One region of the Alloalcanivorax venustensis genome, then DNA from elsewhere that is predicted to be linked to it. Evidence: predicted binding sites of a transcription regulator. Region 1 holds the regulator's gene; the other holds the start of a gene.
The links. Region 1 encodes PhoB, which activates phosphate uptake and scavenging genes when phosphate is short. Its sites were predicted from a motif close to TGTCATANNNNTGTCANA; they were not measured.

Region 1 (10,270 bases):
CGCTCAGCCAGAACGACGACACCGCCGTGACCACCATGGCCAGCACCCACGACCAGCCGAGCCAGCGGTGCCGCCGCGACCCCTTCGCGGACAGCAACTGCACGGCACCGAAGACCAGCGCCCAGAGCGCCGCGACGAGATGAATCCAGACCGCCACCATCACTTTTCTCCCCCGGCGGGCTGGGCCCGTACCGGCTTAATGTGTATGCTGTGAACATAAGATAGAAAAGGATGTGTACAGTGTCAACATCAAACAAGGATCCCTCTCCGGACCGCTACCACCACGGCGACCTGCGCCGGGCCCTGGTGGACGAGGCCCTGGTGCTGCTGGCGGAAAGCGGCGACGGCGGCTTCAGCCTGCGCGAGCTGGCCCGCCGGGTGGGCGTCACCGCCAACGCCAGCTACCGCCATTTCGCCAACAAGGACGCGCTGCTGCAGGCGCTGGCGTCGGAGGGGTTCCGGCGCCTCAGCGCCGCCCAGCGCGAGGCCGAAGCGCGGGCGGAGGGCGACGAAAAACTGCTGGCCGGGGGGCGCAGCTATATTCGCTTCGCCCACGCCAACCCGGCGCTGTTCCGCTTGATGTTCAGCGTGATTCCGCCGCACCGCCGCGAAGACGAGCTGCGCGAGGCCTCGCGGGCGGCGTTCGAGACCCTGCGCCAGGCGGTGTCGCGTGGCTGGCCCGGCGGCGAGCCGGACCCGGACAGCGTGACCCGGGCGGCGCTGCGCGCCTGGGCGCTGGTGCACGGGTTGGGGCAGTTGCTGCTGGACGGTCAGCTGGACTGGCTGGAGGAGGATCCGCTGGGGCTGGCGGAGGCGGTGCTGGCGGACACCGTCTAGCGCTATACTGCCGGCCCGCGCCAGGCCCACGTCAGGAGAGCCCATGAGCGACGACCGCTTTCTCGATATCGAAACCAAACTGGCCTACCAGGAAGACCTGGTGGCCAGCCTTAATCAGATCGTCAGTGACCAGCAGCGCAAGCTCGACGAGCTGGAAGCCGCCTACCGCAAACTGGTGGACCGGGTGGTGGAGCAGAGCGAGGAGCTCGCCGCCCTGCGCATCGAGGACGCCCCGCCGCCGCACTATTAAAACGCCGGCGGACGGTCAGCCGCTGGCCAGGGCGGTGGGCTTGCTGACCAGCCGGCTGGCGGGGAAATGGCAGGTGAAGTTGCTGCCGCTGCCGAGCTCGCTTTTGATCTCCAGCTTGCCGTTATGGCGGATCATCACATGCTTGACGATGGCCAGCCCCAGGCCGGTGCCGCCGGTCTGGGTGACGCGGCTGTTGTCCGGCCGGTAAAAACGCTCGGTGAGGCGGGGGATGTGCGCCGGGTCGATGCCGATGCCGTTGTCGCGCACCGAAAGGTGGGCGCCGTCGGCGTCCTGCCACCAGTGAATGCGGATCACGCCGTGGGCGGGGGTGTATTTCACCGCGTTGACGATCAGGTTGCCGAAGGCGCTTTCCAGTTCCGCCGGGTTGGCGATCAGGCGGGCGCTTTCCGGCACGTCCAGCTCGATGGTCTGCTGCTTCTCCGGCGCCAGCGCCAGGGCGCTTTCGCGCATGCGCTGCAGCATGCCGTGCACCGCCACCGCCTGTTGCAGGTTGTCCGCCTCGGTGTTCTCAAGGCGCGACAGCAGCAACAGGTCCTGCACCAGCGCCTCCATGCGCTGGCTCTGGGCGTCCATTTGCGTCAGCGCCCGGCGCAGCCGGGTCTGCTCCTCGGGCACCGTGTCGAGCAGCGTTTCCAGGTAGCCCTTGAGCACCGTGAGCGGCGTTTTCAGCTCATGGCTGACGTTGGCCACGAAGTCCTTGCGCATCTGTTCCAGGTGGTGAATGCGGGTCACGTCCCGGGCCAGAATCAGCTGATCGCCGACGCCGAACTCGGTGATGCGCAATTGCAGGATGCGGTTGTCGTCCACCGGCGAGGGTATCTCCAGCGGTTCGCGGAAATCGCCCTGGGTCAGGTAGTCGGTGAAACGCGGGTGGCGGATCAGGTTGGTGAGCGGCTGGCCCAGGTCCTTGTCGGCGCGGAAGCCGAGATGCCGGCCGGCGGCGTGGTTCCAGTATTCCAGGTAGCCGTGCTGGTCGATCAGCACCACCACGTCCTCCAGGGCGTTCACCGACTGCTGGGCGCGCACGATGATGCTCTGCAGGTTGTCCTGGGCGCGCCGTTCCTTCTGGAAAAGGTGCTCCAGGCGGGTGTAGAACTCACCCCAGAGGCCGACGCTGTCCGGCGGTTCGGTGTGCTCCTCGCGCACCAGCCAGGCGTACAGGGCGAACAGCTGCCGGGTGCTCCAGATGATATACAGCGACAGGCCCGCCACCAGCGGCCAGATGCTGCGCAGGGCCAGACAAACCGCCACGGACACCGCCACCAGGATGACGATGCGGTTCACTTCCTTGCCGAGACTGGCTTTCATGCCCGCCGGATCTTTCATTCACCGCCCTTCCGGCTCCGTTGGTCCGCGTCGCGGACCCGATCATTATGACGCCTGACTGGACTTCACCGAGAACCGGTAACCGGTCCCGCGCACCGTCTGGATGAAACCATCGAACCCGTGCGGCGACAACGCCTTGCGCAGGCGCCGGATGTGCACGTCGATGGTACGGTCTTCCACGTAGACGTTGGCGCCCCACACCTGGTCCAGCAACTGGGTGCGCGAGTAGGCCCGCTCCTGGTGGCTCATAAAGAACTCCAGCAGGCGGTATTCCGTGGGGCCCATGTCCACCGGGTCGCCGTTGGCGCTGATCCGGTGGCTCACCGGGTCCAGGCACAGGCCTTCCACGTCGATGGCTTTCTCCGCCGCCACCACCGAGGTGCGGCGCAGCACCGCCTTGATGCGCGAGATCAGCTCGCGGGTGGAAAACGGCTTGGTGATGTAGTCGTCGGCGCCCACGTCCAGGCCCTGGATCTTGTTGTCCTCTTCGCTCTTCGCCGTAAGCATGATGATCGGCACTTCGGCGGTGGCGTCCTCGCGCTTGAGGCGCCGGGCCAGCTCGATACCGCTCACCGACGGCAACATCCAGTCCAGCAGCACCAGGTCCGGTCGCTCGTCGACAATGTACTCGTGGGCGCGCTGGGCGTTGTCCGCCTCCAGCACGTCGAAATCCGCCAGCTCCAGCGCCACCGCCACCATTTCGCGGATCGCGGGTTCGTCGTCAACAATCAGAATTCGATTACGGGACATGGCTTATTCTCAGGGGTTGCCCATTTAAGTGCCCCTATTACATTGCCTTTTTATGACATGATGATGACAACTTTGCACGCTTCTCGCGGCGGCGGCGACCCCGCCGCCCGCGATCACGGGCCGGGCGCGGCCAGCAGGTATTGAAAATAAAGTCCCGCGAACACGCTGGCCCCGGCCCAGTGGTTGCTTAGAAAAGCGTGGAAGCAGGGCCAGGGCTCGCGGTAGCGGATGCGCCACTGCTGATGGGCGAAGCCCGCCGCCATGCCGGCCAGGCCCAGATACCAGGGCCAGGTGAAGCCCAGCCGCTGGCCGAGCACCCACAGCGCCACCAGGGTCAGCACCTGCAGCGCGCCGACCATCACCTTGTCCAGATCACCGAACAGGATGGCGGTGCTTTTAATGCCCACCTTGAGGTCGTCTTCCCGGTCGCACATGGCGTATTCGGTGTCGTAGGCCACCGTCCACAGCAGGTTGGTGGTGAACAGCAGCCAGGCGATTTCCGGCACGCTCTCGGTCTCGGCGGCGAACGCCATCGGAATCGCCCAGCTGAAGGCGGCGCCCAGGAACAGCTGCGGCAGATAGGTAAATCGCTTGGTGAAGGGGTACAGCACCGCCAGCCCCAGGCCGCCGAACGACAGCACCAGGGTGAAACGGTTGAGGCACAGCACCAGGCCCAGCGCGATCAGCCCCAGGGCGGCGAACAGCATCAGCGCCTGGCGGGCGGACAGGGCGCCGGTGGCCAGCGGCCGGCCCCGGGTGCGCGTGACATGACCGTCGAAGTCGCGGTCGGCGAAATCGTTGATCACGCAGCCGGCGGCGCGCATCACGAACACCCCCAGCACGAAAATGACGATGTGTTTGAGGCTGGGCGTGCCGCCGCCGGCGATCCACAGCGCCCACAGGGTGGGCCACATCAGCAGCATGCTGCCGATCGGCCGGTCCAGGCGCATCAGCTGGATCCAGGGCCAGAGAGCGGGGTAGCGGTGTTCCACGAAAGCCAGCATAGGCGTCCTCAGCGATCCATGTCCTCGACCCGCCGCCATAGCGCGGGCAGGAAGTGCTCGGCCACCAGCAAGGGCCGGCCGCGCTTGATGAACCGGGATTGTCGCCCCCAGCAGGGCGTCTGGCCAGAGGGGGCGGCGCCGTGGCGCACCCAGACCCGGTCACGGCGCGCCATGGGCCGCCGGTACAGCTCGCTGCCCAGCGAGCGGCTGCCCATGTGCGCCAGGCCGCGGTTGGGTCCGCGCAGGCTGGCCAGCGGCAGCACGCTGCGCGCCTCCACCATCGGCTCCTCGTCCACCAGCAGGGTGACTTCCCGCACCAGGGCGCGGCCACGGCCGATGCGGCCCAGCAGCTGCTGCTCGGCGAGGGTGGGGCGAATAATGCGGTCCTCACGGGGTACCACCCGGAAGGCGCCGTACAGGCGCAGGCGGGCGGTCAGGGAGCCGGGGTCGGCCAGCCAGTCGCGCACCAGCGGCGGCAGGCTGAGCTGTTCCTGGGGACGCCAGCGGGCGTCGGCGCGCATTGCGGTATCGGGCATGGGGACTCGCTTTGCTCGCGCCCGGGGCGCGGGATCTCGAGCGCGCGACTATGGCCCATGAAGCGCGGATCGGCAAGACGTCGGCCGTCGGGCAACGCTACCATTATCCGCTGTCATTGATTTTTCACGCGCCCGTGGATACGTTAGCGGCCCCTGGAAGGGCCCGCGTACCGGGCCCGGCTTCCCCCGACCAGACGAGGTTCAGCATGAAAAAATGGGAATGCGTGGTTTGCGGCTTTATTTACGACGAGGAAGAAGGCCTGCCTGAAGAGGGCATCGAACCCGGCACCAAGTGGGACGACATTCCCGATGACTGGGTGTGCCCGGACTGCGGCGTCGGCAAAGAAGACTTCGAGATGGTGGAAATCTGAAACAGGACACTCCCATGAATCCAATCGTGATCATCGGCTCCGGCCTGGCCGGCTTCAACACGGTCAAGGAATTCCGCAAGCTGGATAAAGAGACGCCGGTGGTGGTGCTCACCGCCGACGACGGGCGTAATTACTCCAAGCCCATGCTCTCCACCGGCTTCACCAAGGAAAAAACCGCCGATGAGCTGGCCATGGCGACCCCCGAGCAGGTCGCCGAGCAGTTCAACGTGACGGTGCGCACCGGCGTCCACGTGGCCGGCATCGACACCGACAAACAGCGCGTGCTGCTGCCCGATGATCACCTGGATTACAGCAGCCTGGTGCTGGCCCTGGGCGCCGACACCTGGACGCCGCCGTTGGAAGGCGACGCCGTCGGCGAGGTGTTCTCGGTCAACGATCTGATGGATTACGGCCGTTTCCGCCAGGCCCTGGAGGGCAAGCGTGAGGTCACCATTCTCGGCGGCGGCCTGATCGGCTGCGAATTCGCCAACGACCTCTCCAACGGCGGCTTCCAGGTCAACCTGGTGGAGCCCATGGGCCGCTGCCTGCCCATGCTGCTGCCGGAGCCGGCTTCCGCCGCCGTCGGCCGCGGCCTGGAAGACCTGGGTGTGCGTTTCCACTTCGGCCCCCTGGCCAAGGCCGTGCACCACGGCAAGGACAACCCGGACAAGCTGGTCACCGAGCTCTCCGACGGCACCCACCTGGAATCCGACGTGGTGCTCGCCGCCATCGGCCTGCGGCCGCGCATCGGCATCGCCAAGGACGCCGGTTTGAAGACCAACCGGGGCATCGTCACCGACCAGAGCCTGCGCACCAGCGCCGACAACGTCTACGCCCTGGGTGACTGCGCCGAAGTGCAGGGCCATGTGCTGCCCTATGTGCTGCCGCTGATGGCGTCCGCCCGGGCGCTGGCCAAGACCCTGGCCAGCGAGCCGACGCCGGTGAGCTACGGCGTGATGCCGGTGACCATCAAGACGCCGGCCTGCCCGGTGGTGGTGTGCCCGGTGCCCGAAGAGCTGGAAGGCGACTGGGACACCGAGGAAGAGGGCAACACCGTCAAGGCCCTGTTCCGCGACCGCGACGGCAACCTGCGCGGCTACGCCCTCACCGGTGACGCGGTGAAGGAAAAAATGAAGCTCAATAAAGAGCTTCCGGCGCTGATGCCATGAAGTTCCGTCTGATCCTGATGGTCCTGGGCTGGCGACTCGCCTGGCTGGCCGGCCGCGACGAGGGCTTCCGCAAGCAGCTCGCGCACCGCGACGTGGTGATGCAGTGGCGCACCTTCAACGGCGGCGTGGCGCGCTGGTATCACTTCCAGCCGGACCGGGTGACCAGCCGCCGGGGCCTGCACCCGACGCCGTCCGTGACCCTCAATTTCAAGGACGCGGACTACGCGTTCCGCACCCTCAAGGCCTCCGGCAAGAACCAGATGGCGTTCATGGAAGGCATGCAGGCCGGCGACATCAAGGTGGAAGGCGACCCCGGCCACCTGATGTGGTTCATGACCCTGATGAAGTTCATTCTGCCCAAGCGCTGATCCGGTACCACACCCACCCCATCAGCACGCCGCGGCTGGCCATGAACAGATTCATGGCCAGCCACAGGCCGTGATTGCCCCAGCCGCTGGTCAGCCACCAGACCGGAAAGAACAACGCCGTGGCCACCATCATGGTGTTGCGCATCTGCCGGGCCAGGGTGGCGCCCACGAACACGCCGTCCAGCCAGAAGCCGGCGCTGGCGGTGAGCGGCAGCAACAGCATCCAGGGCAGGTAGGTGGTGGCGGTGTCGCGCACCCCCGGCAGATCGGTGAGCAGGCGGATCAGGGGGCCGCCGCCGGCGACGAAGGCCAGCAGCGCCGCCGCGGCGATGATCAGCGTCCACTTGCCGGTGCCGGCCACCGCCGCGCCCAGGGCGCGCCGGTCACGGCGGCCGGTGGCGTCGCCCACCAGGGCCTCGGCGGCGTTGGCGAAACCGTCCAGGGTATTGCTGAGCAGCAGCAGGAAGGTGATCAGCACCGCGTTGGCGGCCAGCACCGTGTCGCCCAGCCGCGCGCCCTGGGCGGTGAAGAAGAAAAACACCGTCAGCAGCGCCAGGCTGCGGATAAAAATATCCCGGTTCACCGCCAGCAGTTGCAGCATCGGCGCCACCTGTTTGAGCGCGCCCACCGGCAGCGCCCGCCAGGCGGCGCCGAAGATCTCCCGGCGCAGCCAGAACAGCCCGCCGGCCAGGCCCAGGTATTCGGACACGGCGCTGGCCACCGCCACGCCGCGCACATCGAAATGCCACACCTGCACCAGCAGCACATCCAGCAGCACATTGCTGGAGTGCATCAGAACGGTCATTTTCAGCGGCACGCTGGTGCGGTGCAGGCCGATGGCGAAGCCGATCAGCGCGAAATTCCCCAACGCCGCCGGCGCGCCGAGAATACGGATGCCGATGTATTCCCGCGCCAGCCCCTGCACCTCGTCGCTGCCGCCCAGCAACCACAGCGCCGCGTCGCTGAGCAGCGGCCGCAGCAGGATCAGCGCGCTGCCCACCAGCGTCGACAACAGCAGCGCCCGCAGCAGCACCACCAGAGTCGCCTCACCGGCGCCGCGCGCCTGGGAGGTGAACCCGGTGGTGCCCATGCGCAGGAAGTTGAACGAGAAATACAGAAACATGAAGACGTTGCTGCCCAGCGCCACCGCCGCCAGATACACCGGCGAATCCAGATGGCCGACCACGGCGGTGTCCACCAGGCCGAGCAGCGGCGCGGTGATATTGGAGAGCAGCAACGGCCACGCCAGCATCCAGATGCGGCGGTCCAGGGCGGGGTCCTTCGCGATCATGGCTAGGCGTCGGGTCGGCGCAGCAGGGTGAAGCCGAACAGCACGGCGGCGGCCACCACGATCGACGGGCCCACCGGAGTGTCCGCGTACCAGCTCATCGCCAGCCCCAGGGACACGGCGGCCAGCCCCAGCAGGCTGGCCAGGGCGGCCATCTGTTCCGGGGTGCGCGACAGGCGGCGGGCGCCGGCGGCGGGGATCACCAGCAGCGAGGTGATCAGCAGCACGCCGACGGTGCGGATGGCGCCGGCGATCAGCAGCGCCAGCAGCAGCATCAGGATCAGCCGGGTGCGGGTCACCGGCACGCCCTCCACCTGGGCCAGGTCTTCGTTCACGGTGATGCTGAGCAGCGCCCGCCAGTGCCAGGCCAGCAGCACCAGAATCAGCACCGCGCCGGCCCACAGCGCCAGCACGTCGCCCCAGTTCACCGCCAGCAGATCGCCGAACAGGTAGGCGAACAGATCCACCTGCACGCTCTTCTGCAGGCTGATGGCGATCACGCCCAGCGCCAGGGTGGTGTGGGCGACGATGCCCAGCAGGGTGTCGCCGGTGATCTGGCGCTGCTGCTGCAGCCCCGCCAGGGCGCCGGCGATGGCCAGGCAGGCCACCACCACGGCGACGTACAGGTTCACGTCCAGAGCCAGGGCCAGGGCCGCGCCCAGCAGGGCGCCGTGGGCCAGGGTGTCGCCGAAGAACGCCATCCGCCGCCACACCACGAAGGACCCCATGGGGCCGGCCACCAGGGCCACCGCCAGGCCCGCCAGCAGCGCCGGCGCGAGCAGTTCAATCATGGTGGTGGCCCCCCGTGTGCCCGTGGTGGTCGTGGTGCGGGTCGCCGCTCAGGTCATGGTCGTGGTCATGATCGTGGGTGTACACGGCCAGATTGGGCATGCCGCCGCTGGGGCCGAACAGGCGGTGGTAGGCCGGGTCGCGGCTGACCGCCTCCGGGGTGCCGGAGCAGCACACATGGTGGTGCAGGCACACCACCTGGTCGGTGCGCGCCATCACCAGGTGCAGGTCATGGGAAATCAGCAGAATGCCGCAGCCGGTCTCGTCGCGGACCTGGCCGAGCAGGCCGTAGAGGGCGTCCTGGCCGGCCACGTCCACGCCCTGGGCGGGCTCGTCGAGCACCAGCAGGTCGGGCTTGCGCAGCAGCGCCCGGGCCAGCAGCACCCGCTGCATTTCGCCGCCGGACAGCCCGCGCACCGCGCGCCGGCGCAGATGGGCCACGCCGGTGCGTTGCAGGGCGTCGCGGCGGGCGCGGGTGCGGCCCGGCGCCGCCAGCCAGAGAAAGCGGTCGACGGTCAGTGGCAGGCTTTCATCCACCTGCAGGTGCTGAGGCATATAGCCCACGCGCAGGCCCGGGCGGCGCTCCACGCGGCCGCGATCGGGCCGCGCCAGGCCCAGCACCAGCCGCGCCAGGGTGCTCTTGCCGGCGCCGTTGGGGCCGATCAGCGTGGTGATGCGGCCCGGCTCCAGGGTCAGGGAGACGTCGTCGAGCACGCTGTGCGCCCCATACGCCAGGCCGGCGCCGTGCACCGCCACCAAGGTTCCCGTGTCAGCCCGCTGCTGCGACATGTAACAGCCCCCGTTGAACAAAGCGGTGATGATATACTATTTCCCCGGTCAATCGCTTGGGCCCGGCGGCGCCGTTCCGGCTTGACGGCTCGGGCACACTGATTGCACTGACGCTCCCGATGAGCACTTTCACGGTTCCGGACATACCCATGCGATACCTGCTCGTTCCTCTTTTGTTGGCGCTGTGCGCGCCGTTACCGGCGCGTACCCTGGTGGCCAGCGTCGAGCCCCTGGCCATGGTGCTGCGCGACCTGTACGGCGACAGCGCCGAGGTGGTCACCCTGCTGGAGGCCAACCAGAACCCGCACAACCCGATGTTGTCGCCGCGCCAGATGCTCACCCTCCGCCGCGCCGACCTGCTGGTGTGGCTGGGCGAGGCGGCGGAGCCGGCGGTGGCCAGCCTGGCGGCGAAACGTGACGGCGACAGCCTGGCGTTGCTGTCGCTGCCCGGCGTCACCCGCCGCGAGGGCGGCCACCGTCATGACGGCGAGCACGACCACGGCCACCACCACGAAGCCGGCGAGCTGGACCCGCATCTGTGGCTGGACCCGCGCAATATGGCGCTGCTCGCCAAGGCCCTGGGCGACCGGGATCAATTGCCCGAGGGGCAGCCGGCGGCGTTCCTGGCCGACCTGGAACGGACCGAAACGGCGCTGCGCGAGCGTCTGGCGCCGGTGGCCGATACCCCCTGGCTGACCTTCCACCACCCCTGGGGCTACTTCCAGCAGCGGCTGGAGCTGCGCGCGCCGGTGATCGTCAGCGAGCAGCTCGG
Region 2 (10,270 bases), 210 kb from region 1:
TGTACACTTATTATCCATTTCCGCACTATATCACCATATTGGACGCCATAATAATTGTTTTATGGCATAATAACGCCATTATAGAGCGCGGCGCCGGCTCGTTTTCCCCTTGCCGCGCCGGCTTGGTAAACTGCGTTTCCCATTCGTTATCCCTTCCCATCGAGAGGTTCGGCCCATGTCTTTCAACCGTGCCCCCTGGCCGGCCAGCCGCATGCGCCGCATGCGCAAGGACGATTTCTCCCGCCGCCTGATGCGCGAAAACACCCTCACCGTGGACGACCTGATCTACCCGGTGTTCGTCCTCGACGGCGAAAACCACACCGAAGCGGTGCCCTCGATGCCCGGCGTCGAGCGCATGACCGTGGACCTGCTGTGCGAGGAAGCACGCCAGCTGGCGGACCTGGGGATCCCGGCCATGGCCCTGTTTCCGGTCACGCCGGTGGCGGTGAAAAGCCTGGACGGCGCCGAAGCCTGGAACCCGGACGGGCTGGCCCAGCGCGCCACCCGGGCGATCAAAGAGGCGGTGCCGGAGATGGGCGTGATCACCGACGTGGCCCTGGACCCGTTCACCACCCACGGCCAGGACGGCATCCTCGACGAGGACGGCTATGTGCTTAACGACGTCACCGTCACCGCCCTGGTCAAGCAGGCGGTGTCCCACGCCGAGGCCGGCGCCGACATGGTGGCGCCCTCGGACATGATGGACGGCCGCATCGGCGAGATCCGCCAGGCCCTGGAAGGCCACGGCTTTCCGAACACCCGCATCATGGCCTACTCCGCCAAGTACGCCTCCGCCTATTACGGCCCGTTCCGCGACGCGGTGGGCTCGGCGGCGAACCTGGGCAAGGCGGACAAAAGCACCTACCAGATGGACCCGGCCAATTCCGACGAGGCGCTGCACGAAATCGCGCTGGACCTGGCGGAAGGCGCCGATGTGGTGATGGTGAAGCCGGGCATGCCCTACCTGGACGTGGTGCGCCGGGTGAAGGACGAGTTCAAGGTGCCGGTGTACGCCTACCAGGTGAGCGGCGAGTACGCCATGCACATGGCGGCGTTCCAGAACGGCTGGCTGGACCAGGACAAGGTGATGCTGGAATCGCTGCTGGCGTTCAAGCGCGCCGGCGCGGACGGCATTCTGACCTACTTCGCCAAGGCCGCCGCCATCAAGCTCGCCGAACAGAAAAGATAATTGCAGGTGCGGGCCTTGTGGGAGCGGGCCCCGCCCGCGAAAGGGAGCGAAGCTCCCGGCGGGATACCTGAGCTCTCTGGCATCTCGCCGGCCGGCTTTGCCGGCCTTTCGCGGGCGGGGCCCGCTCCTACAAGTCAGAAGTTGTAGCTTGCCTCGCCGAGGATCACGCGGCGCTCGCCGTAGCCACAGTCGAGACCTTCACCACGGCACCAGGACACATACTCCTTGTCCGCCAGGTTCTTGCCGGTCACGGTGAAGTCCCAGGGGCCGGTGCGGTAGCCGACCATGGCGTCGTAGAGCGTCACGGACGGTACTTCCGGACCGGCACCACTACCGTAGTCGCTGCCCACGGTATCGCCGACATAGCGCACCCCGGCACCGAAGCGGAAACCGCTTTCCAGTTCGTATTTGCCCCAAACCGAAGCGCTCTCTTCAGCGACGTACGCCAGCCGCTCACCGGTCTCATCCTCTCGGGCGTCCAGCTTGGTGTAGTTGGCCAGAACGCTGGCGTTGCCCAGCCGTTTTTTCACCGAGACCTCCCAGCCGTCCACCACGGCGCCGGTCTGCTCGACGCTTTGCGGATTGGCACCGTCAACAACGCGATTGGTTTCTTCGATATCAAACCAGGCCGCCGTGACGGCGAGTCCGTGACGCTGGGACAGGTACTTCACACCGGCCTCGCGCTGCTCGCCGGTGGTCGGATCGAGGCTTTCGCCGAAACCGTCCAGGCCGAGGTTGGGCACGAAGGATTCCGAGTAACTGATGTACGGCGACAGGCCGGAATCGAACCGGTACATCAGGCCCAGCCGCCCAGTGGTGGCGGTGTCGTCGGTATCGGTATCGACGCCGTCAGTGCCCAGCACCGTAGTGGTGGTATCGTCGTAACGCAGCGCACCGGATACCACCACACGGTCGATCTCCATATGGTCGATCACGTACACACCGGTTTGTCTGATGCGGTTGTCGTCTTTATCTTCCGGATCCAGCACCGCGTAATTCACATTGCCGTATTGCGGGTCATAAACGTTCAGATCGGTGCCGCCGCCGGTCGCGCTGAAACTGTTGTCTTCAGTCCACAGTGCGTTCTGTCGATCCACACCGATGGCCAGGGTATGCCGGGTGGCACCGAGGCGCAGGTCGCCTTCCAGCCGCGCATCCACATTGAAGATCTCGGTGCCTTTGTCCGCCATGTAAATGGTGCGGCCGATGGTACCGTCGGCGGCCGGTGCCGCCCCGATATTGGCCCAGTGCTCCCGGGTTTCGGTCTCGGTTTCGGTATAGCGGGCAGTGGTGGCGATCCCCCAGGTGTCGTTAAGGCGGTGATCGACGAACAGGGTGACTTCGTCCTTGCGGCGGTCATAGCGGTCCCAGTCCGGCTCGCCGACAAACGTCTCGGAACCGATGTCCCCCTGCGGACCGGGCTCCAGGGTGCCCTGGGTGGGCAGGAACTGGGCGGACACCGCACCGGTGTTTTCCTGGCTGTTGAAGAGCAGGCTGATGGTGGTGTCGTCGGAGGGCAGCCAGGTCAGCGAGGGCGCAAACACGTATCCGTTGTCGTCCACGTAATCCACCTGGGTGCCGCTGTCGCGCTTGAGCGCCACCAGCCGGTACAACAGCTTGCCGTCTTCGGACAGCGGCCCGGTGACGTCCGCCGCCAGCACCTTGCGATCGTAGGAACCGACCTGCGCGCGAAGCTCGCCCTGCTTCTCCGCCTTGGGCAGCTTGGACACGCCGTTGATGATGCCGCCCAGCTCCGCCTGACCGTACAACACCGACGAGGGCCCCTTGAGCACTTCGACGCGCTCCAGGCCATAGATGTTGGGCCGCACGCTGTTGTAGGAACCGTAACTGGCACGCAGGCCGTCCACGTAAAGCGAGGGCCTCAGCCCCCGCACCATGGCCGAATCGCCGCGGGTATCGAAGCCGAAATTAGCGCCATACACCCCGGACATATACAACAAGGAGTCCTGGATATTCTTGGCGCCGGTGTCTTCCATCAGCTCCCGGTCCACGGTCTCGATGGAGAACGGCTGGCGCTCCACCGGTACGTCCAGCTTGCCGGTGGAGGCCGGCTTGTCGACGTTGATGTAGCCGTCATCGGCGGGGCCTTCGGCGCCCACTTCCACCGGCGCCAGGGTACCGGCGTTGTTCTCCTGCTGGGCGGCGGCCAGCGCCGGCGCGGTCAGCAGCGTGATCAGAGCCGCCGCGGCGGCGAAATCTTGATTGAGCATGATGTTTCCCCAGGAATGACAGTTGGCTGACAAGCCACTAACGATAATCGTTCGCATTATACTTATCATTCCCGGCAAGTGAAGAGGGATCCTTGTCATCCTCTTGTCATGCTAATGTCATCCAATAGGTCCTTCCGCATCCAAGCTCAGGACTCGCAATGAACGCCAACACCGGTATCCAGGGCCCCGATTTGAGCAATCAGGACTTCTACATCAACCGGGAATTGAGCCTGCTGCAGTTCAACCTACGGGTACTCGAGCAGGCCATGGACGAGCACCATCCGCTGATGGAGCGTCTCAATTTCCTGCTGATCTTCTCTTCCAACATGGACGAGTTCTTCGAGATTCGCGTGGCGGGCCTGAAGAACCGTCTGGAAACCGGCACCGGGCGCCCGGGGCCGGACGGCATGCTCGCCGAGGAAGTGCTGGCCGAGGTGGCCCGCGTGACCCACGACGCCGTGCAGCGTCAGTACCATATTCTGCAGAACATCCTGCTGCCGGCGCTGGCCGAGGAAGGCGTGCACTTCTTGCGCCGCGAGGACTGGACGCCGGCGCAGACCGAGTGGGTGAAAAAGTACTTCCGCGACCAGATTTATCCGGTACTGACGCCCATCGCCCTGGACCCGGCGCACCCCTTCCCGAGGCTGGTGAACAAAAGCCTGAATTTCATTGTGTCGCTGGACGGCAAGGACGCGTTCGGCCGCTCCACCGGCCTGGCCATCGTGCCCGCGCCGCGCTCCCTGCCGCGCCTGATGCGGCTGCCGGAAGAGATCTGCGAGGACGGCAACGACAACTTTATTTTCCTGTCCTCGATGATCCACGCCCACGTCAGCGACCTGTTCCCCGGCATGAAGGCCACCGGCTGCTATCAGTTCCGGGTAACGCGCAACGCCGACCTGGAAGTGGATGAAGACGTGGAGGACCTGGCCAGCGCGCTGAAGGGCGAGCTGTTGTCCCGTCGCTACGGCGACGAAGTGCGCCTGGAAGTGGCCGACAACTGCCCCCGCGACCTGATCGAGTATCTGCTGGAGCAGTTCGAACTGACCGAGCAGGACGCCTACGAGGTGAACGGCCCGGTGAACCTGGCGCGCATGTTCACCAGCGTCAACCGGCCGCGCCTGCACTACCCGCCGTTCAGCCCCAAACTGCCGGCGGCGGTGAAGAAGCACGAGAGCATTTTCGAGGCCATCGACCAGGGCGACATCCTGCTGCACCACCCGTTCGAAAGCTTTTCACCGGTGGTCAATCTGCTCGCCGAAGCGGCCCGCGACTCCAAGGTGCTGGCGATCAAGCAGACGCTCTATCGCACCGGCACCAACTCGGAGATTCTGGACCACCTGGAGACCGCCGCCCGTAACGGCAAGGAAGTCACCGCGGTGGTGGAGCTGCGCGCCCGCTTCGACGAGGAGTCCAACATCGAGGGCGCGCGCCGCCTGCAGGAGGCCGGCGCCATGGTGGTGTACGGGGTGGTGGGCTACAAAACCCACGCCAAGATGCTGCTGGTGGTGCGCCGCGACGGCGAAGGCATCAAGCGCTATGCCCATGTGGGCACCGGCAACTACCACACCAAAACCACCAAGATTTACACCGATTACGGCCTGATGACGGCGGAAAAAGGCCTGTGCCAGGACGTGCACAAGATCTTTCAGGAGCTCACCGGCATGGGCAAGGCGGCGCGCCTGAAGCAGCTGAAGCACTCGCCGTTCACCCTGCATCCGAGCCTGGTGCAGTGGATCGATTTCGAAACCGAACAGGCCCTGGCCGGCAAGCCGGCGCGCATCATCGCCAAGTTTAATTCGCTCACCGAAGAGCAGATCATGCGGGCGCTGTACCGGGCCAGCCAGGCGGGCGTGCAGATCGACCTGATCGTGCGCGGCATCTGCTGCCTGCGCCCGGGCATCCCCGGGCTGTCGGAGAACATCCGCGTGCGCTCGGTGATCGGCCGCTTCCTGGAGCACACGCGCATCTACCATTTCCACCACGCCGGCGAGGACCTGGTGTACTGCTCCAGCGCCGACTGGATGGACCGCAACCTGTTCAACCGGGTGGAAACCGCCTTCCCGGTCAACGAACCGGCGCTCAAGGCGCAGGTGCTGGAGCAGGGTCTGGAGTATTACCTGCGCGACAACGGCCAGGCCTGGGAGCTGCACGGCGACGGCATCTACCGCCGCGTGCAGCGGGCCGAGCACGAGGCCCCGTTCCTGGCCCAGCAGGCGCTGCTTGAGGCTCTGTCCGGCGGCGCCTGAGCGGCGCCTCCGTCAGGTGGCGTCGGTCACCGTGAGCTGGTAGCCGGCGGCCTGGAAAAACTCCTGCTCCTGCTCCAGGTCGGCCAGGGTGAGCGGGTGCTCGGCCAGCCAGCCGGCCGGGAACACCAACTCCAGGGTGCGCTCGCCGGCGTTCAGGGTGAGCGGCGGCACCGGCGCGCCGTTGCGCGCGTGGTGCATGCGACAGGCCAGCCTGAGCAGCAGACACAACCGCAGCAGCCGGGCCTGTTCATCCTCGGGGCACTCCGCCAGCGTGGACAGCGGCACCTTGCGGCGGTGGCCGCGCACCAGCACCGCCACCGCCTGCTGGGCCTGGCGCGAGAAGCCGGGCAGGTCGGAATTGGACACCAGGTAGGCGCCGTGCTTGTGAAACTGGCTGTGCGACACCGCCAGCCCCACCTCATGCAGCAGGGCCGCCCAGCGCAGCGTGGCCTGCGCTTCTTCGTCCTCGAGATCCCAGTCGCCGGCGGCCTGCCGGTACAGGCCCCGGGCGGTTTCCCAGACGCGCTCGGCCTGGGCGCGCTCCACGTGGTGCCGATTCATCAGCGCCTGCACACTGCGCTCGCGGACGTCCTCATGGGCAAAGCGCCCCAACAGGTCGTACAGCAGGCCTTCGCGCAGGGCGCCGCTGGACACCTGCATGTGGGCCAGCCCCATCTGCTCGAAAATGCCCAGCAGAATCGCCAGGCCGGAGGCGAAAATCGCCTTGCGGTCGTCGCGCAGTCCTTTCAGCGACAGGGCGTCCGCGCTGCCCGCCTTGATCGCCTTGCGGCGCGCCTTGTCGAGCCCCTCCAGGCTGATGCCTTCGGTGCTCCAGCCGTTCTCCTCGCACACCTGGGCAATCGCCTTGATGGTGCCCGAGGCGCCCACCGCCTGGGCCCAGCCCAAACGGCGGTAGTTGGTTTCGATGGACAGCACTTCCTGACGGGCCGCGGTGACCGCCTTCTTGAACGCCGCCTCGGTGATCTTGCCGTCGGCGAAAAAGCGCTGCCCATAGCTGACACAGCCCATGTGCAGGGATTCGGTTTCCGTGGACTCGAAGCGCTCGCCGATTATCAGCTCGGTGGAGCCACCGCCGATATCCACCACCAGCCGCGCGCCGGCGTCATCGGCGAGGCTGTGCGCCACGCCCAGGTAGATCAGCCGGGCCTCCTCGCGGCCCGCCACCACTTCGATGTCGTGCCCCAGAGCGTGTTCGGCGCGGGCGATGAACTGGGTGGCGTTGCGCGCCATGCGCAGGGTGTTGGTGCCCACCACGCGCACATTGCCGCGGGGGATGCCCTTGATGCGCTGGGCGAAGCGGCTCAGGCAGTCCAGCGCCTGGGTCTGGGCGTCTTCGTCGAGGCGGTTGTCGGGCCCCAGGCCGGCGCCCAACTGCACCTTTTCGGACAAACTTTCCAGGACCCGCACCTCGCCCTGGGCCTGCCGGGCCACCACCATGTGAAAACTGTTGGACCCCAAATCGATGGCGGCCAGATGTTCAGGTTGTCGCAAAACCCCTCTCCTTGACGGTCCAGAGCCGGCCGTGAAACGGCCCCGAGCGGGCGCCACGCGGGCGTTCCCGCTGCTTCGGCGCGCCGCCGATAGGCGCGCTCTGTCGGCACCATTGTTCGGCGCGCTTGAAATCCGCGCGCCAGACCCCGATATTAATCGACCTGTGACGGCGTCGGCTGCGTGTCGGCGTCATCATCCCGCGAAAGCCTAGCAGGAGATTTCAATGAGCGGCGAGATTATCAACGTGACCGACGCGGATTTCGAGGAGAAAGTCCTGAAAGCCGACGGTCCGGTTCTGGTGGACTACTGGGCGCCCTGGTGCGGCCCCTGCAAAATGGTAGCGCCGATCCTGGAAGACCTGTCCGGGGATTACGCCGGCAAGCTCACCATTGCCAAGCTGAACATCGACGAGAACCCGGACACGCCCAAGAAGTACGGCGTGCGCGGCATCCCCACGCTGACCGTGTTCAAGAACGGCGACGTGGAAGCCACCAAGGTCGGCGCTCTGTCGAAGTCCCAGCTCACCGCGTTCCTGGACAGCACGCTCTGATCCAGCCGGTGAATGCGCCACGGGCCCTCCGGCCCGTGGCCGCCCTTGCCTCTCACGGACTGCGCGTCCCGGACTAGACAGCCCTCCGGCCCGGTGGTACATTCCCGAATCAACGTATTCGCACCCTCTGGCAGGGATCTCTAATTCGTACGTTTCTGAGCGTCCTTTTTCCGAGATAGTTATCCTGTCCGGCCCCTGGCATTCAGGCCCCGCCGACGGATGATTTGCAAGGGTTTCATCGTTTATCGCTCCCGCTGAATGCGTCAGCCTTAGCCAAGCAGGCCCCGTTCTCCACGATGTCCCCGACCTTGGGAGACCGTGAAACGGCCCCTGCGAATGCAAATGAATCAATAAGAAATTCCGAGGCTCTCCGGCCCGGATCCGACCATCGAGAGACACCAATCCAAGGTGTATTCCGTCAATTCATTTCTGGACATCCTGTAAAACACCAATGAATCTTTCCGAACTGAAACAGAAGCCGATCGGCGAACTTCTGGATATTGCCAAGGAACTCGGCCTGGAGAACCTGGCGAGAACCCGCAAACAGGACGTTATCTTCTCCATCCTCAAGCGAGCCGCCAAGAACGGCTCGGACATCTACGGTGATGGGGTGCTGGAAATTCTGCAGGACGGCTTCGGCTTCCTGCGCTCCGCGGAAGGCTCTTACCTGGCCGGCCCGGATGACATTTACGTGTCGCCCAGCCAGATACGTCGCTTCAACCTGCGCACCGGCGACACCATCGCCGGCAAGATCCGGCCCCCCAAGGATGGCGAACGCTACTTCGCCATGCTCAAGGTCAGTGAGATCAACACCGACCGGCCGGAAAACGCCAAAACCAAGATCCTGTTCGAGAACCTGACCCCGCTGTTCCCCACCGAGCGGATGGTCATGGAAGTCGGCAACGGCTCCACCGAGGACATCACCGCCCGGGTGATCGACCTGGTGGCGCCGATCGGCAAAGGCCAGCGCGGCCTGATCGTGGCGCCGCCCAAAGCCGGTAAGACCATGCTTCTCCAGGGTATCGCCCAGTCCATCGCCCGCAACAACCCCGAAACGCACATGATCGTGCTGCTGATCGACGAGCGGCCCGAGGAAGTGACCGAGATGTCACGCACGGTGCGCGGGGAAGTGGTGGCCTCCACCTTCGACGAACCGCCGGCCCGCCACGTGCAGGTCGCCGAGATGGTGATCGAGAAAGCCAAGCGGCTGGTGGAACACAAACAGGACGTGGTGATTCTGCTCGACTCCATCACCCGTCTGGCGCGCGCCTACAACACCGTGCAGCCGAGCTCCGGCAAGGTGCTCACCGGTGGTGTCGACGCCCACGCCCTGGAAAAGCCCAAGCGCTTCTTCGGCGCGGCGCGGAACATCGAGGAAGGCGGCAGCCTGACCATCCTCGCCACCGCCCTGGTGGAGACCGGCTCCAAGATGGACGAAGTGATCTACGAGGAGTTCAAGGGCACCGGCAACATGGAACTGCACCTGGACCGCAAGGTGGCGGAAAAGCGTGTGTTCCCGGCCATGAACATCAAGCGCTCCGGCACCCGCCGCGAAGAGCGGCTGGTGAGCGAGGACGAGCTGCAGAAGATGTGGATTCTGCGCAAGGTCCTCCATCCGATGGACGAAATCGGCGCCATGGAATTCCTGATCGACCGCATGAAGCAGACCAAGACCAATGCGGAATTCTTCGATTCCATGAAGCGCAAGTAACAGCGGCGGTCTTTCCACAAGGCCCCGTTACGAAAAACGCCCCGGTGATCGCCGGGGCGTTTTTCGTTTCAGGGCCGGGGTTCAGAACGCGCGCTGCACGCTCAGCCGCCAGGTGCGCGGCAGAATCGGGTGGTAGTGCAGGTCCTCCACCCCCGCCGCCGGCTCGCCCTGCAGGCGGGACGCGTAGAAGTAATCGATATCGTGGTCGCCGGAATCGGCCAGATTCAGCACCTCCACCGCCAGCTCCCAATCGCCGCCACGCCAACCCGCCTTGACGTTCTGAATGGTGGTGCTGGACGACTCCTGATCCGAGAATGAATCCAGCGGCCGCGGGCCCAGATGCCGAATACGGTAACCGCCGAACCAGTGGCCGCTATGGTAGTGGGCGCCGGCGCCAATCACCCGATCGGGCGCGCCTTCCACATAGTCCCCCTCTCCGGGTTCATCATCCCGGTAGCGGGCACGGGTGGCCGCCAGCTCCAGGTCCAGGGACAGCCAATCGGTGGGGTTATAGAACACATTGAACTCCACCCCGCGCCGCAGGCTCGGCCGCCCAGCCTCGGTGTTGCCGGCGTCGCCCACGAACAGCAGCTCCGAATCCAGCCGCAGCTGCCACAGCGCCAGCGACATCTCCAGATTCCGTGCCGGGTAGAAACGCGCGCCCAGCTCCTCGCCGCGCGAGCGCACCAGCGGATCCACCTTTTCCGCCGCCGAACCGTCCAGCGGGTCCACTTCAATGGTGGTGCCGCGGGCGTCGTTACTGTGGAAGCCGAAACCACTTGAGAGGTAATACTCGGCCTGTTCGCTGGCCAGCCACACCAAACTGAATTT

Region 2: a site for PhoB is predicted at 3,525-3,542, ahead of ppk1 (polyphosphate kinase 1). Genes of this name have one in related genera too.

The regions. Positions count from the first base shown of each region.
Region 1 is NZ_CP179934.1:725,912-736,181, forward strand. Features, by position in the region: gene ACMG4O_RS03450 (DUF2306 domain-containing protein) at 1-160, opposite strand, end outside; gene ACMG4O_RS03455 (TetR/AcrR family transcriptional regulator) at 241-837, shown strand; gene ACMG4O_RS03460 (SlyX family protein) at 881-1,087, shown strand; gene phoR (phosphate regulon sensor histidine kinase PhoR) at 1,103-2,434, opposite strand; gene phoB (phosphate regulon transcriptional regulator PhoB) at 2,480-3,184, opposite strand; gene ubiA (4-hydroxybenzoate octaprenyltransferase) at 3,298-4,188, opposite strand; gene ACMG4O_RS03480 (chorismate--pyruvate lyase family protein) at 4,197-4,724, opposite strand; gene rd (rubredoxin) at 4,931-5,095, shown strand; gene ACMG4O_RS03490 (NAD(P)/FAD-dependent oxidoreductase) at 5,110-6,264, shown strand; gene ACMG4O_RS03495 (hypothetical protein) at 6,261-6,632, shown strand; gene ACMG4O_RS03500 (MATE family efflux transporter) at 6,613-7,923, opposite strand; gene znuB (zinc ABC transporter permease subunit ZnuB) at 7,926-8,711, opposite strand; gene znuC (zinc ABC transporter ATP-binding protein ZnuC) at 8,704-9,498, opposite strand; gene ACMG4O_RS03515 (metal ABC transporter solute-binding protein, Zn/Mn family) at 9,648-10,270, shown strand, end outside.
Region 2 is NZ_CP179934.1:938,877-949,146, reverse strand. Features, by position in the region: gene hemB (porphobilinogen synthase) at 176-1,189, shown strand; gene ACMG4O_RS04520 (TonB-dependent siderophore receptor) at 1,324-3,420, opposite strand; gene ppk1 (polyphosphate kinase 1) at 3,579-5,666, shown strand; gene ppx (exopolyphosphatase) at 5,679-7,178, opposite strand; gene trxA (thioredoxin TrxA) at 7,402-7,728, shown strand; gene rho (transcription termination factor Rho) at 8,180-9,439, shown strand; gene ACMG4O_RS04495 (TonB-dependent receptor) at 9,521-10,270, opposite strand, start outside.